3 regions of the Solibacillus sp. genome follow, and region 2 is predicted to be linked to each of the others. Evidence: riboswitches for the same ligand, from Rfam matches in the RefSeq annotation. Region 2 holds a riboswitch; each other region holds the start of a gene.
The links. Region 2 has a riboswitch for S-adenosylmethionine ahead of metK (methionine adenosyltransferase). Riboswitches for the same ligand answer to the same signal wherever they lie in the genome.

Region 1 (3,285 bases), on a different contig from region 2:
ATTCTAATAACATCACCATTTCTTCTAATATCCCCAAAACTTGCTCTAATAACCGTCTTCATTCTTTTCTAATAAAACGCCATACTCCGTACAAGAAGTCGTCAAAAAATAAAAAAACACTAGCAAGGGGGCTCGCTAGTGTTCCGGAATTATTTTATACTGCCACGCTAATATCATTATATGTCCGTAAACGATAGGCAGTTAAAATCTTGGTCATGACGATTTCCTCTTTTGCGGAGTAGTCAGGGATCGCATATGGGCGCTCCACTAACTGAAATTCACCATATTTTAAGAACCACTCTCTGGCTGGCGATAAAATATGGGCTGTACCATGAATCTTGTATTCCTCGGCAACTTCTTTTACAACATAACCCGCTGTGGCAAGATCGTGAGCTTGTTCTGAGAAAGCACTGTGTCCAAAAACATACTGCCACATAGTATTTACATCTGCCAAAATTCGCTGGATAGCGCAAGCGTTCACAAATTCCTTTACGTCATTTAGTTCATAAATAATATAGGCTGCAACGTTCTGTGCACTGTATACTTTCCCCATGTTGAACAACTCCTTTTCTTCCAATGATGCTGCAACATCACTTCTAAATTTTTCCGGTTGGTAATTTTATTATCCCAATTGTATTACTTGGTATTTAATTTGTCAATAAAACTTATAAAAATAGTAGGGATTAATTTTCTGAAAATTGCTTAGCTTCTCGAATGGGAAAAGCTAAGCCTTTTTTATAGTTTTTTATGCGTTCGTTTCTACGCCTACTTCAGCCGCAACTTTCGCTAATGCCTGTTCTAAATCCGCGATAATATCTTCTGCTGCTTCTAACCCGATCGATAAGCGAATGAGCTCTTCCGATACGCCGGCAGTTTTTAATTCTTCAGCAGATAACTGTTGGTGCGTTGTGCTCGCAGGATGGATAATCAATGAACGGGCATCCCCAACGTTGGCTACATGCGAGAATAATTCCACGTTATCAATTACTTGGCGCCCTGCTTCACGTCCCCCTTTAATACCGAACGTAATGATTGATCCGAAGCCGTTTTTCAAATATTTTTTCGCTAAATCATGTGTCTCAAAATCTTCAAAGCCGTTGTAATTTACGTATTCCACAAATGGGTGGTTTCTTAAATACTCGGCAACTTTTTGTGTGTTTTCATTGTGACGGACAATACGCAAATGAAGCGTTTCAAGTCCTTGCAGGAAGTTAAATGCAGCGTCAGCAGATAATGTTGGACCAAAATCTCGCAATAGTTGAACACGAAGCTTTGTCGCAAATGCAGCGCCTGCTGTGTCAATTCCGTAGCGTAGACCATGGTAAGAAGTATCCGGTTCCGTAAATCCTGGATGTCTTCCTTGTGTCCAGTCGAACTTCCCGGCATCAACGACAATCCCGCCGATTGTCGTTCCATGACCGCCAATCCACTTTGTTGCAGAATGAATGACAACATCCGCGCCGAATTCAATCGGATTACTTCCGTATGGGGAAGCAAATGTGCTGTCTATTAATAAAGGAAGACCATTGTCATGAGCGATGTTCGCTACCGCTTCAATATCGAGTACTTTCAAGCTTGGATTTCCGATTATTTCTGCGAAGATCGCCTTCGTTTTATCAGTGATTGCCGCTTGGAAGTTTGCAGGATCTGATTCATCCACAAACTTTACTGTAATGCCGTAGCGAGGCAATGTAGTTGCGAATAAATTGTATGTCCCTCCGTAAAGAGAACCTGCCGCAACAATCTCATCTCCTGCACCGGCAACGTTTAAAATAGAAAATGCTACTGCTGCTGCGCCAGATGAAAGCCCTACTGCAGCAGTACCCCCTTCTAATAAAGCAACCCGTTCTTCAAATGCCCCGACTGTCGGGTTCATAATACGAGAATAAATATTGCCTGTTTCCTGTAATGCAAAAAGACGTTGCGCATGAGCTGTGTCGTTAAATGCATAGGCCGTTGTACGGTAAACCGGGACTGCGATTGCTCCTGTTTCCGGGTCTGGCTTTTGACCCCCGTGTAATAATAGTGTTTCAGGTCTTAAATTTGTCATTTTATTACCCCCAAAAATTTAATCGATGGTGAAATCGGTGTTTTTTGAGGAGGATTTTTTAAATGAAAAAAACCCTCTTCAGTTAAGAAGAGGGTTGCGCATGAGCAAGTTTGCCTCCTCTTATCTTTCAAAATGATTGTCCATTTTGTAGGATTTAGCACCTTAGTCAGTTCATCACTTACTGGTTGCCGGGCATCTCAGGGCCTATTCCCTCCGCCGCTCTTGATAAGAGTTATGTGATTTGTGTTCCATCGTTGAGTCTCAGTATAAAACATACTAATCCGATATGTCAACACAAAAAAATTAAAATTTTCAGATTTATATTCTGATTACTCTTATCTGTATATAACGATATGCAAAAATCCCCTTCCTATGAATTTGAACAGACGCTAATAATCGACTTCAAGTAAAATATTGGCTAAAATAAGTTTGAAGGATAAACAATTAAGTTTTTATTACATAAAAGGGAGATGTTCACGTGAATACTAAAGAATTATTACGCAGTCATACATCTGTTCGTAAATATACAGGTGAGGAAATTTCAAAAGAAACTGTCATCGATTTAATCGAAACAGCACAAATGGCGGCAAGTTCGCATTTTGTTCAGGCATACAGTGTCATTTGGGTAACGGATGAAGAAAAGAAATCGAAGCTTGGTGAACTGTCTAAAAACGAATTTCAGTTTAAAACAGCGGGTGCCTCTTTCTTGTTTTGCGTAGATTTTAAACGTTTGCTGGTAGCTGGTCAAAAGCACGGGGTTGATATTTCTGCTGACACAGCTGAAAACGTGCTTGTAGGGGTAGCAGATGTTGCGTTATTTGCCCAAAACTTCGTTATTGCAGCTGAATCAATGGGTTACGGCATTTGCTATATCGGTGGTGCCCGTACAAATCCTAAGGAAATCAGCGAGCTGTTTAATTTACCGGAGTACGTTTTCCCGTTATTTGCCATGACAATTGGTACACCGACAAAACGCAATGAAACAAAACCACGTTTACCGGTAGCTGCAGTATTGCATGAAAATGGTTATGACGTTGATAAATACGAGACGCTTCTAGATGAGTACGATGGAATTATGGAAGACTATTACAGCAGCCGTTCTTCGAATCAGAAGACTGCAACATGGACGAAACAAATGGCTGATTACTTGGTTGAACAAAACCGTCCGCATATTAAAGACTTCCTCGCTTCACAGGGCTTTACTTGGAAGTAAGGTAATAAACCAAAAAAGCTAT
Region 2 (3,285 bases):
TGCATCGGCTGTTAAGAAGACGATTGTATTTGGATGACCTGCAACTGATGGTAAGACAATATTGTCGATAAAGTCGATTGGATAAGCGACACGTGTGTTTTCTGTTAAAGAACCGTCTGCATAGTCACATTCACGTGATTCAGGGTCTACAGCAACGTTTTCCAATACTGAACCAAAGCGGATCGCATTGTATATTTCCGGCTCATTTTCAGCAGAAAGGTTGATTGTTTTTGCGTAGCAACCACCTTCAATGTTGAATACGCCATTGTCAGACCAGCCATGCTCATCATCACCGATTAATTTACGGTCTTTGTCAGCTGATAACGTTGTTTTTCCTGTACCAGATAAACCGAAGAATAATGCTACATCGCCTTCTTCACCAACGTTAGCAGAGCAGTGCATCGGGAAGATACCTTGTTCAGGTAACAAGTAGTTCATAATACCGAAGATTGACTTCTTCATTTCACCTGCGTACTCAGTTCCGCCGATTAAGATGATTTTCTTTTCGATAGATGTTATAATAAATGTTTCCGATCCAGTACCGTCTACTTCAGGATCTGCTTTGAAGTTTGGCGCAGATACAATTGTAAACTCGGCAGCGTGTTTAGCCAATTCTTCTGCTGTTGGGCGGATGAATAATTGATGACAGAATAGATTATGCCAAGCATATTCGTTAATTACTTTAATAGATAATTGAGACTCTTTGTCTGCACCAGCAAAACCGTTGAATACATATAACTCGTCACGTTCTTTTAAGTAATTTACAACTTTTACATAAAGTTTATCAAATACTTCTGCTGAGATCGGACGGTTTACTTTACCCCAATCGATTTTATTGTCGCAAATTTCTTCTTTTACTATATATTTATCTTTTGGAGAGCGGCCAGTATACTTGCCTGTTTCAGCACGTAATGCACCTTCAACAGTTAGCGTTGCTTCTCCGCGTGATGTCGCTTTTTCAATTAATTGTGGAACAGATAATTGAGTTTTGATGTTTTCCCCGTTTAAAAGTTCTTTCAGCTCGTTAGCAATTTCTACCGAATTCATCTATTAAATACCATCCTTTTTTATAGTATTCCCTTATAGAGGGGAGTTGATTCCTAATTCAAAAATAGTATAACACATTAAGTGAAATAATCTATACTAATTGCAAATTATTTTTTCGTAAATTTTAGCGGATCGAAAAAAGTCAAAATTTGTTGACAGTACTTGATTTTTTGCGTAAGATGTTTAATTGAACGGATACTCTTATCCCGAGCTGGTGGAGGGGCAGGCCCTATGAAACCCGGCAACCTGCGTATATTTTATACGTGTTGGTGCCAACCTGATGCAAGGGCAAAATTTCCCTTGAACGATAAGAGTGAAAGGTAACGAAACGTAATATCCTTTCCTCACGTGTGATGAACACGGCTATGAGAGAAAGGATTTTTTTTATTTTGTTTTGCAATTTCGTACTGAGCGAAAATTATATAGTTACAGCCTTTCAGACCCTCGTGTTAAAGCAAATATAGCTTGACGTTAAAAAGGCGGATACGCAGAAGCGTAATTGCAATATGACGGACATGGGTAATGAGTACCGTATCAATAAAAAACAATTGCCAAAGTGATTTAGGAGGAAATGACATGACAAATCGTCGACTGTTTACATCAGAAAGTGTAACGGAAGGACATCCGGACAAAATTTGTGATCAAATCTCGGATGCCATTTTAGACGCTATTTTAGCTGCAGATCCAAATGCACGTGTAGCTTGTGAAACTACGGTAACAACAGGCTTAGTATTAGTATCTGGTGAAATTACAACTTCTACTTATGTAGATATGAAAGGAATTATCCGCGATACAGTAGCAGAAATCGGCTATACACGCGGTAAGTACGGCTTTGATGCTGAAAATCTTGCAGTACTAGTAGCAGTGGGAGAACAATCACCAGACATTGCACAAGGTGTTGACCAGGCATTGGAAGCACGTGAAGGTTCAATGACTGAAGATGAACTTGAAGCAATCGGTGCAGGCGACCAAGGTTTAATGTTCGGTTATGCATGTAACGAAACACCTGAACTTATGCCGATGCCTATTTCTTTAGCTCACAAATTAGCGCGTCGTTTAACAGAAGTGCGTAAATCAGGGGAATTGGAATATTTACGTCCGGATGGTAAAACACAAGTAACAATCGAATATGATGAAAACAATGTACCGGTTCGTGTGGATACAATCGTTATTTCAACACAGCACGATGAAGAAGCAACATTGGAACAAATCCAAACAGACATTAAAGAACACGTTATTAAACCGGTAGTTCCTGCTCATTTATTGGATGAGGCTACAAAGTACTTCATCAACCCGACAGGCCGCTTCGTAATCGGCGGACCTAAAGGAGATGCAGGTCTTACTGGTCGTAAAATAATTGTTGATACTTACGGCGGTTATGCGCGTCATGGTGGCGGAGCATTCTCTGGTAAGGATGCAACGAAAGTTGACCGCTCTGCAGCATATGCAGCACGCTATGTTGCTAAAAACATTGTAGCAGCTGGCTTAGCTGACCGTGCTGAAGTGCAACTGGCATATGCAATCGGTGTTGCACAACCTGTTTCAATCGCAGTTGATACGTTCGGTACAGGAAAAGTAGCTGAATCACAAATCGTAAATTGGGTTCGTGAACTTTTTGATTTACGTCCTGCAGGCATTATTAAAATGCTTGATTTACGTCGCCCAATCTATAAGCAAACAGCAGCATACGGACATTTCGGTCGCACAGATTTAAATGTGCCATGGGAAAATACGGATAAAGCAGCTGAATTAAAAGCAAAAGCAGGAATTTAATAAATAAAGGAGCATCCAGTTAAATGGATAGCTCCTTTTTTATAATTTCCAGTTAACCATCTAATTAATAGGTAGAGATTTCGACAAACAGTGAAATTACTTCTGAAGCGATTTATAGTATTGTCCCTTCGCTACATATTCGGAAATAATCCGATCCATATCTGCACGATCTTCTGCAGTTACTTCACGTACGACTTTTGCTGGGCGACCCATTGCTAAACAATTAGGAGGTATCACTTTTCCCGGTGGAACAAGACTGCCGGCACCGACAAATGCTCCCTCGCCTATAACGGCCCCGTCCAATATGATGGAACCCATACCAACTAAAGCGCGTTTTTTAATTGTACAGCTATGTAATATAACTTGATGACCAACTGTTACTTCATCTTCAATAATGAGAGGATAAGCGGGACTTTGGTGAAGGCAGCTCAAATCCTGGATGCTGACACGGTCGCCAATTATTGT
Region 3 (3,285 bases), on a different contig from region 2:
CCACCGCGCAGCAGGTGTCGAAAGTGTTGTTATATAAATAATGAGGAGAGCAAGCATCATGCGTTTGCTTTCTTTTTTTACGCCTAATTAAATTGTTACAATTTTCAAAAAATACTTTCGTAAGATTGGAAAAAAGTGCATAGTAGTATGTGGAGGTGTTTTTAAATGATACATATTGAAAATATCCATTTATATCGCAATGACAAAAAGATTTTAAACGATTTAAGCTGGCATGTACAAAAGGGACAGCATTGGGCCATTTTAGGGCTGAACGGCTCCGGTAAAACGACTTTGCTGAAAGTAATTAACGGCTATATTTGGCCAAATGAAGGAAACGTCCAAGTACTGGGTGAAACATATGGGAAGACATATATACCAAAACTGCGGACTCGGATCGGCTGGGTCAGCAATGCGATGATCGATAATTTCAACTGGCAGGATAATGCGATTGAAATCGTGCTCAGTGGAAAATTCGGTGCCCTTCGCCTGTTCAATGATGTGACGGAAGAAGAAATAGAACATGCTGTTTCGATTATGAAGCATTTTCACTGCGACCATTTAGCGAATAAATCATTCGAGCATTTGTCACAAGGTGAACGGCAGCGTGTTCAAATAGCAAGGGCCATTATGGCGGATTCGGAAATTTTGATATTGGATGAGCCGTGTGGCGGTCTGGACTTGATCGAACGGGAAAACTTGCTGCAAACGATTGAACAGATTGCAGAAGCAGAAAACGGCCCTACCCTTATTTATGTTACGCATCATGTAGAAGAAATACTTCCTTGTTTTAGCCATGTACTTTTAATGAAAGACGGAAAAAATGTCGAAGCCAATACACGCGAAGTTGTTTTAACTAACGAATTATTAAGCGATTTCTTCGGGCGGGAAATCAGTTTGCAGATCGAACGCGAACGTGCCTGGGTCGCAATTAAATAAACGAACCAGCAGGAGTCCATCTCTTGCTGGTTCGTTTCATTTATAAACATTAAATATGATATTCAATATTTTCATCGACGTAATGCCATTCATACGGTGTTTCTTGGTAAACGTAGTAGTTCAGCCAGTTGTAGAACAACAGATGAGAATGGGCACGCCAAACATTTTTCGGTGCCTGCAGCGGGTCGTTGTTCGGGAAATAGTTAATCGGAATTTCCGTATTGTCCGGATCCTTCTCAACATCGCGGAAGTACTCATCCGATAATGTCGTTGCATCATACTCCAAATGTCCTGTAATCATTATATGCTTATTGTTTTTCGATTGAACGATAAACACGCCCGCATCATCCGAATAGCTTAGTAAACGCAAGTCAGGGTGTGCCCTCACTTCATCAATCGAAACCGATGTATGGCGTGAATGAGGTGCCACATACTCATCACTGAAGCCCCTTACTAAATCTACTGTTAAATCCGTGATCACATGTGAATAAACACCGGAGCACTTTTTCGGCAATTCGAATTTTCCGATGCCAAAATGGTGATACAGGGCAGCTTGAGCGCCCCAACATATATACATGATTGAAGTCACATGTTCATTTGCCCAATCCATTACATGCGTAATTTCATTCCAGTAGCCTACATCTTCAAAATCCATTTTCTCTACTGGCGCTCCCGTAATAATGAGTCCATCAAAACGGCGGTGCTTCACTTGGTCAAACGTCCGGTAAAACGTATCTAAATGCGATTTGGAAACATTTTTTGATTCGTATGTAGCCGTGTTTAAAAATGTCACATCTACCTGTAATGGTGTGTTACCGAGTAAGCGCAGTAATTGCAGTTCGGTTTTCTCTTTTTCAGGCATTAAATTAAACACTAAAATATTTAACGGTCGAATCTGCTGTGTTTTCGCACGGTCTTCCTCCATGACGAAAATCTTCTCTTTTCTAAGCAGTTCACCCGCCGGTAAATGTTTCGGAATATTAATCGGCATTCCACTTTCCCCCTCATAAGCTTTTTCAACTATCTTTTAATAATCTGTGGTATTCAGGCAATGCATTGTTTTAAGAGCGAAACGAACCGTTCCGGAACAATATAAAAAGCCCCTCTCATTCCAGCAAAACAGAATTGAGAGGGGCTTTTTTACCCGTTCTTATCTGCCAAGGTTAACACCTTGCTGGAAGTAGCACCTTTCTAGTTGTACTAGAGGTTGCTGAAGCATCATCGGGCCAAGTCCCTCCGCTTCTCTTGATAAGACTATTAAATTGTCATTAGTGTATCATGTACTTTATAATTTTGCAATAATTCCAAAAATATTATTTCACTCTTCCTGCAGCTGTTCTTTTTCTATATTGAATAAAATTTTCTCCAGCTGTTCATCCCAAACACGTGTCAATGTATTGTATACCCGTACAAAATGCCTGTTCTCCTTTTGATCAAAAAGTAAAAAACATAGGACCGGTATATCATTAATCTGGATCGATTCAGTTGAAACAACACTTGTTATATAGTGCGGTACTTCATCTTCCGCCACGGGTTGTTCGGAAAGTTGCTGTTGAATGAAATCAATCAGCACGGTTTCTTCAATCGCTTCGATTTCTTCTGTTTCGATTGTCGGGAAAGGCTCCGGAAACTCTTCCAAGTCCGCAAATTCCTCCAGATCGCCCTCCAATGGCTGTTCATGAATCGGGCTGTATTGAATAAAATAACTTGTTTCTTCAAGTTCTTCTTCAAAAATGCCCGATTCCAGCTGTGCTTTCCCTTTAGCAGTAAGTGCAAATTCCTGTTCCTTCACAATCATACCCAGTCGTAACATTTTATTCGTCAAATCATGGATAAATAACGGTTCCACCAATAAAATTTCGGCTAAAAGCTCTACATTTTTCAGTTTCGCCTTCTCAAATGAAATGAGCATCATCTTCATTAAAATATCCATGGCATTGCGCATCACCGGATGATATTTCACTTCCAATGTGTGAATCGGAATGGCATATTGCATTTGCTTTTTGATTTCAATGGACGGGTTTTGGACGAGTTCTTTCTGCAGCTGTAAAACTGTATTTTGTAAATCCATTCAATCCCCCTGTTTCTACACAGCAAAATAGCCGTCCTGCTCTTTTGCTGTCGTTAATACATGGGCATACATATCCCGTGTTTTCGCGCTCTTTGGACGTTTTGTAAACATTTCGGTACTGCCGATCATAATAAGCAGTTCCCGAGCGCGGGATAATGCAACATTCAGACGGCGGTAATCTTTCGCAAACCCTATTTCTCCGCGTTCATTGTCATGATTCCGCACCATGCTGACGATAATCACATCCATCTCCATCCCTTGGAATTTATCGACCGACC

Region 1: another riboswitch for S-adenosylmethionine. It lies ahead of ABS917_RS06010 (O-acetylhomoserine aminocarboxypropyltransferase/cysteine synthase family protein); the one in region 2 lies ahead of metK (methionine adenosyltransferase).
Region 3: another riboswitch for S-adenosylmethionine. It lies ahead of metA (homoserine O-acetyltransferase MetA); the one in region 2 lies ahead of metK (methionine adenosyltransferase).

Annotation. Positions count from the first base shown of each region.
Region 1 covers NZ_JBELZM010000004.1:87,553-90,837, forward strand. Annotated here, with positions in the region: gene ABS917_RS06005 (hypothetical protein) at 155-553, opposite strand; gene ABS917_RS06010 (O-acetylhomoserine aminocarboxypropyltransferase/cysteine synthase family protein) at 746-2,050, opposite strand; SAM riboswitch class I at 2,168-2,282, opposite strand; gene nfsA (oxygen-insensitive NADPH nitroreductase) at 2,529-3,263, shown strand.
Region 2 covers NZ_JBELZM010000003.1:14,235-17,519, forward strand. Annotated here, with positions in the region: gene pckA (phosphoenolpyruvate carboxykinase (ATP)) at 1-1,047, opposite strand, end outside; SAM riboswitch class I at 1,246-1,361, shown strand; gene metK (methionine adenosyltransferase) at 1,624-2,820, shown strand; gene ABS917_RS04390 (gamma carbonic anhydrase) at 2,917-3,285, opposite strand, start outside.
Region 3 covers NZ_JBELZM010000014.1:24,507-27,791, reverse strand. Annotated here, with positions in the region: gene ABS917_RS13770 (YczE/YyaS/YitT family protein) at 1-37, shown strand, start outside; gene ABS917_RS13765 (ABC transporter ATP-binding protein) at 166-936, shown strand; gene metA (homoserine O-acetyltransferase MetA) at 986-1,927, opposite strand; SAM riboswitch class I at 2,084-2,191, opposite strand; gene ABS917_RS13755 (nucleoside-diphosphate sugar epimerase) at 2,255-3,007, opposite strand; gene ABS917_RS13750 (AAA domain-containing protein) at 3,023-3,285, opposite strand, start outside.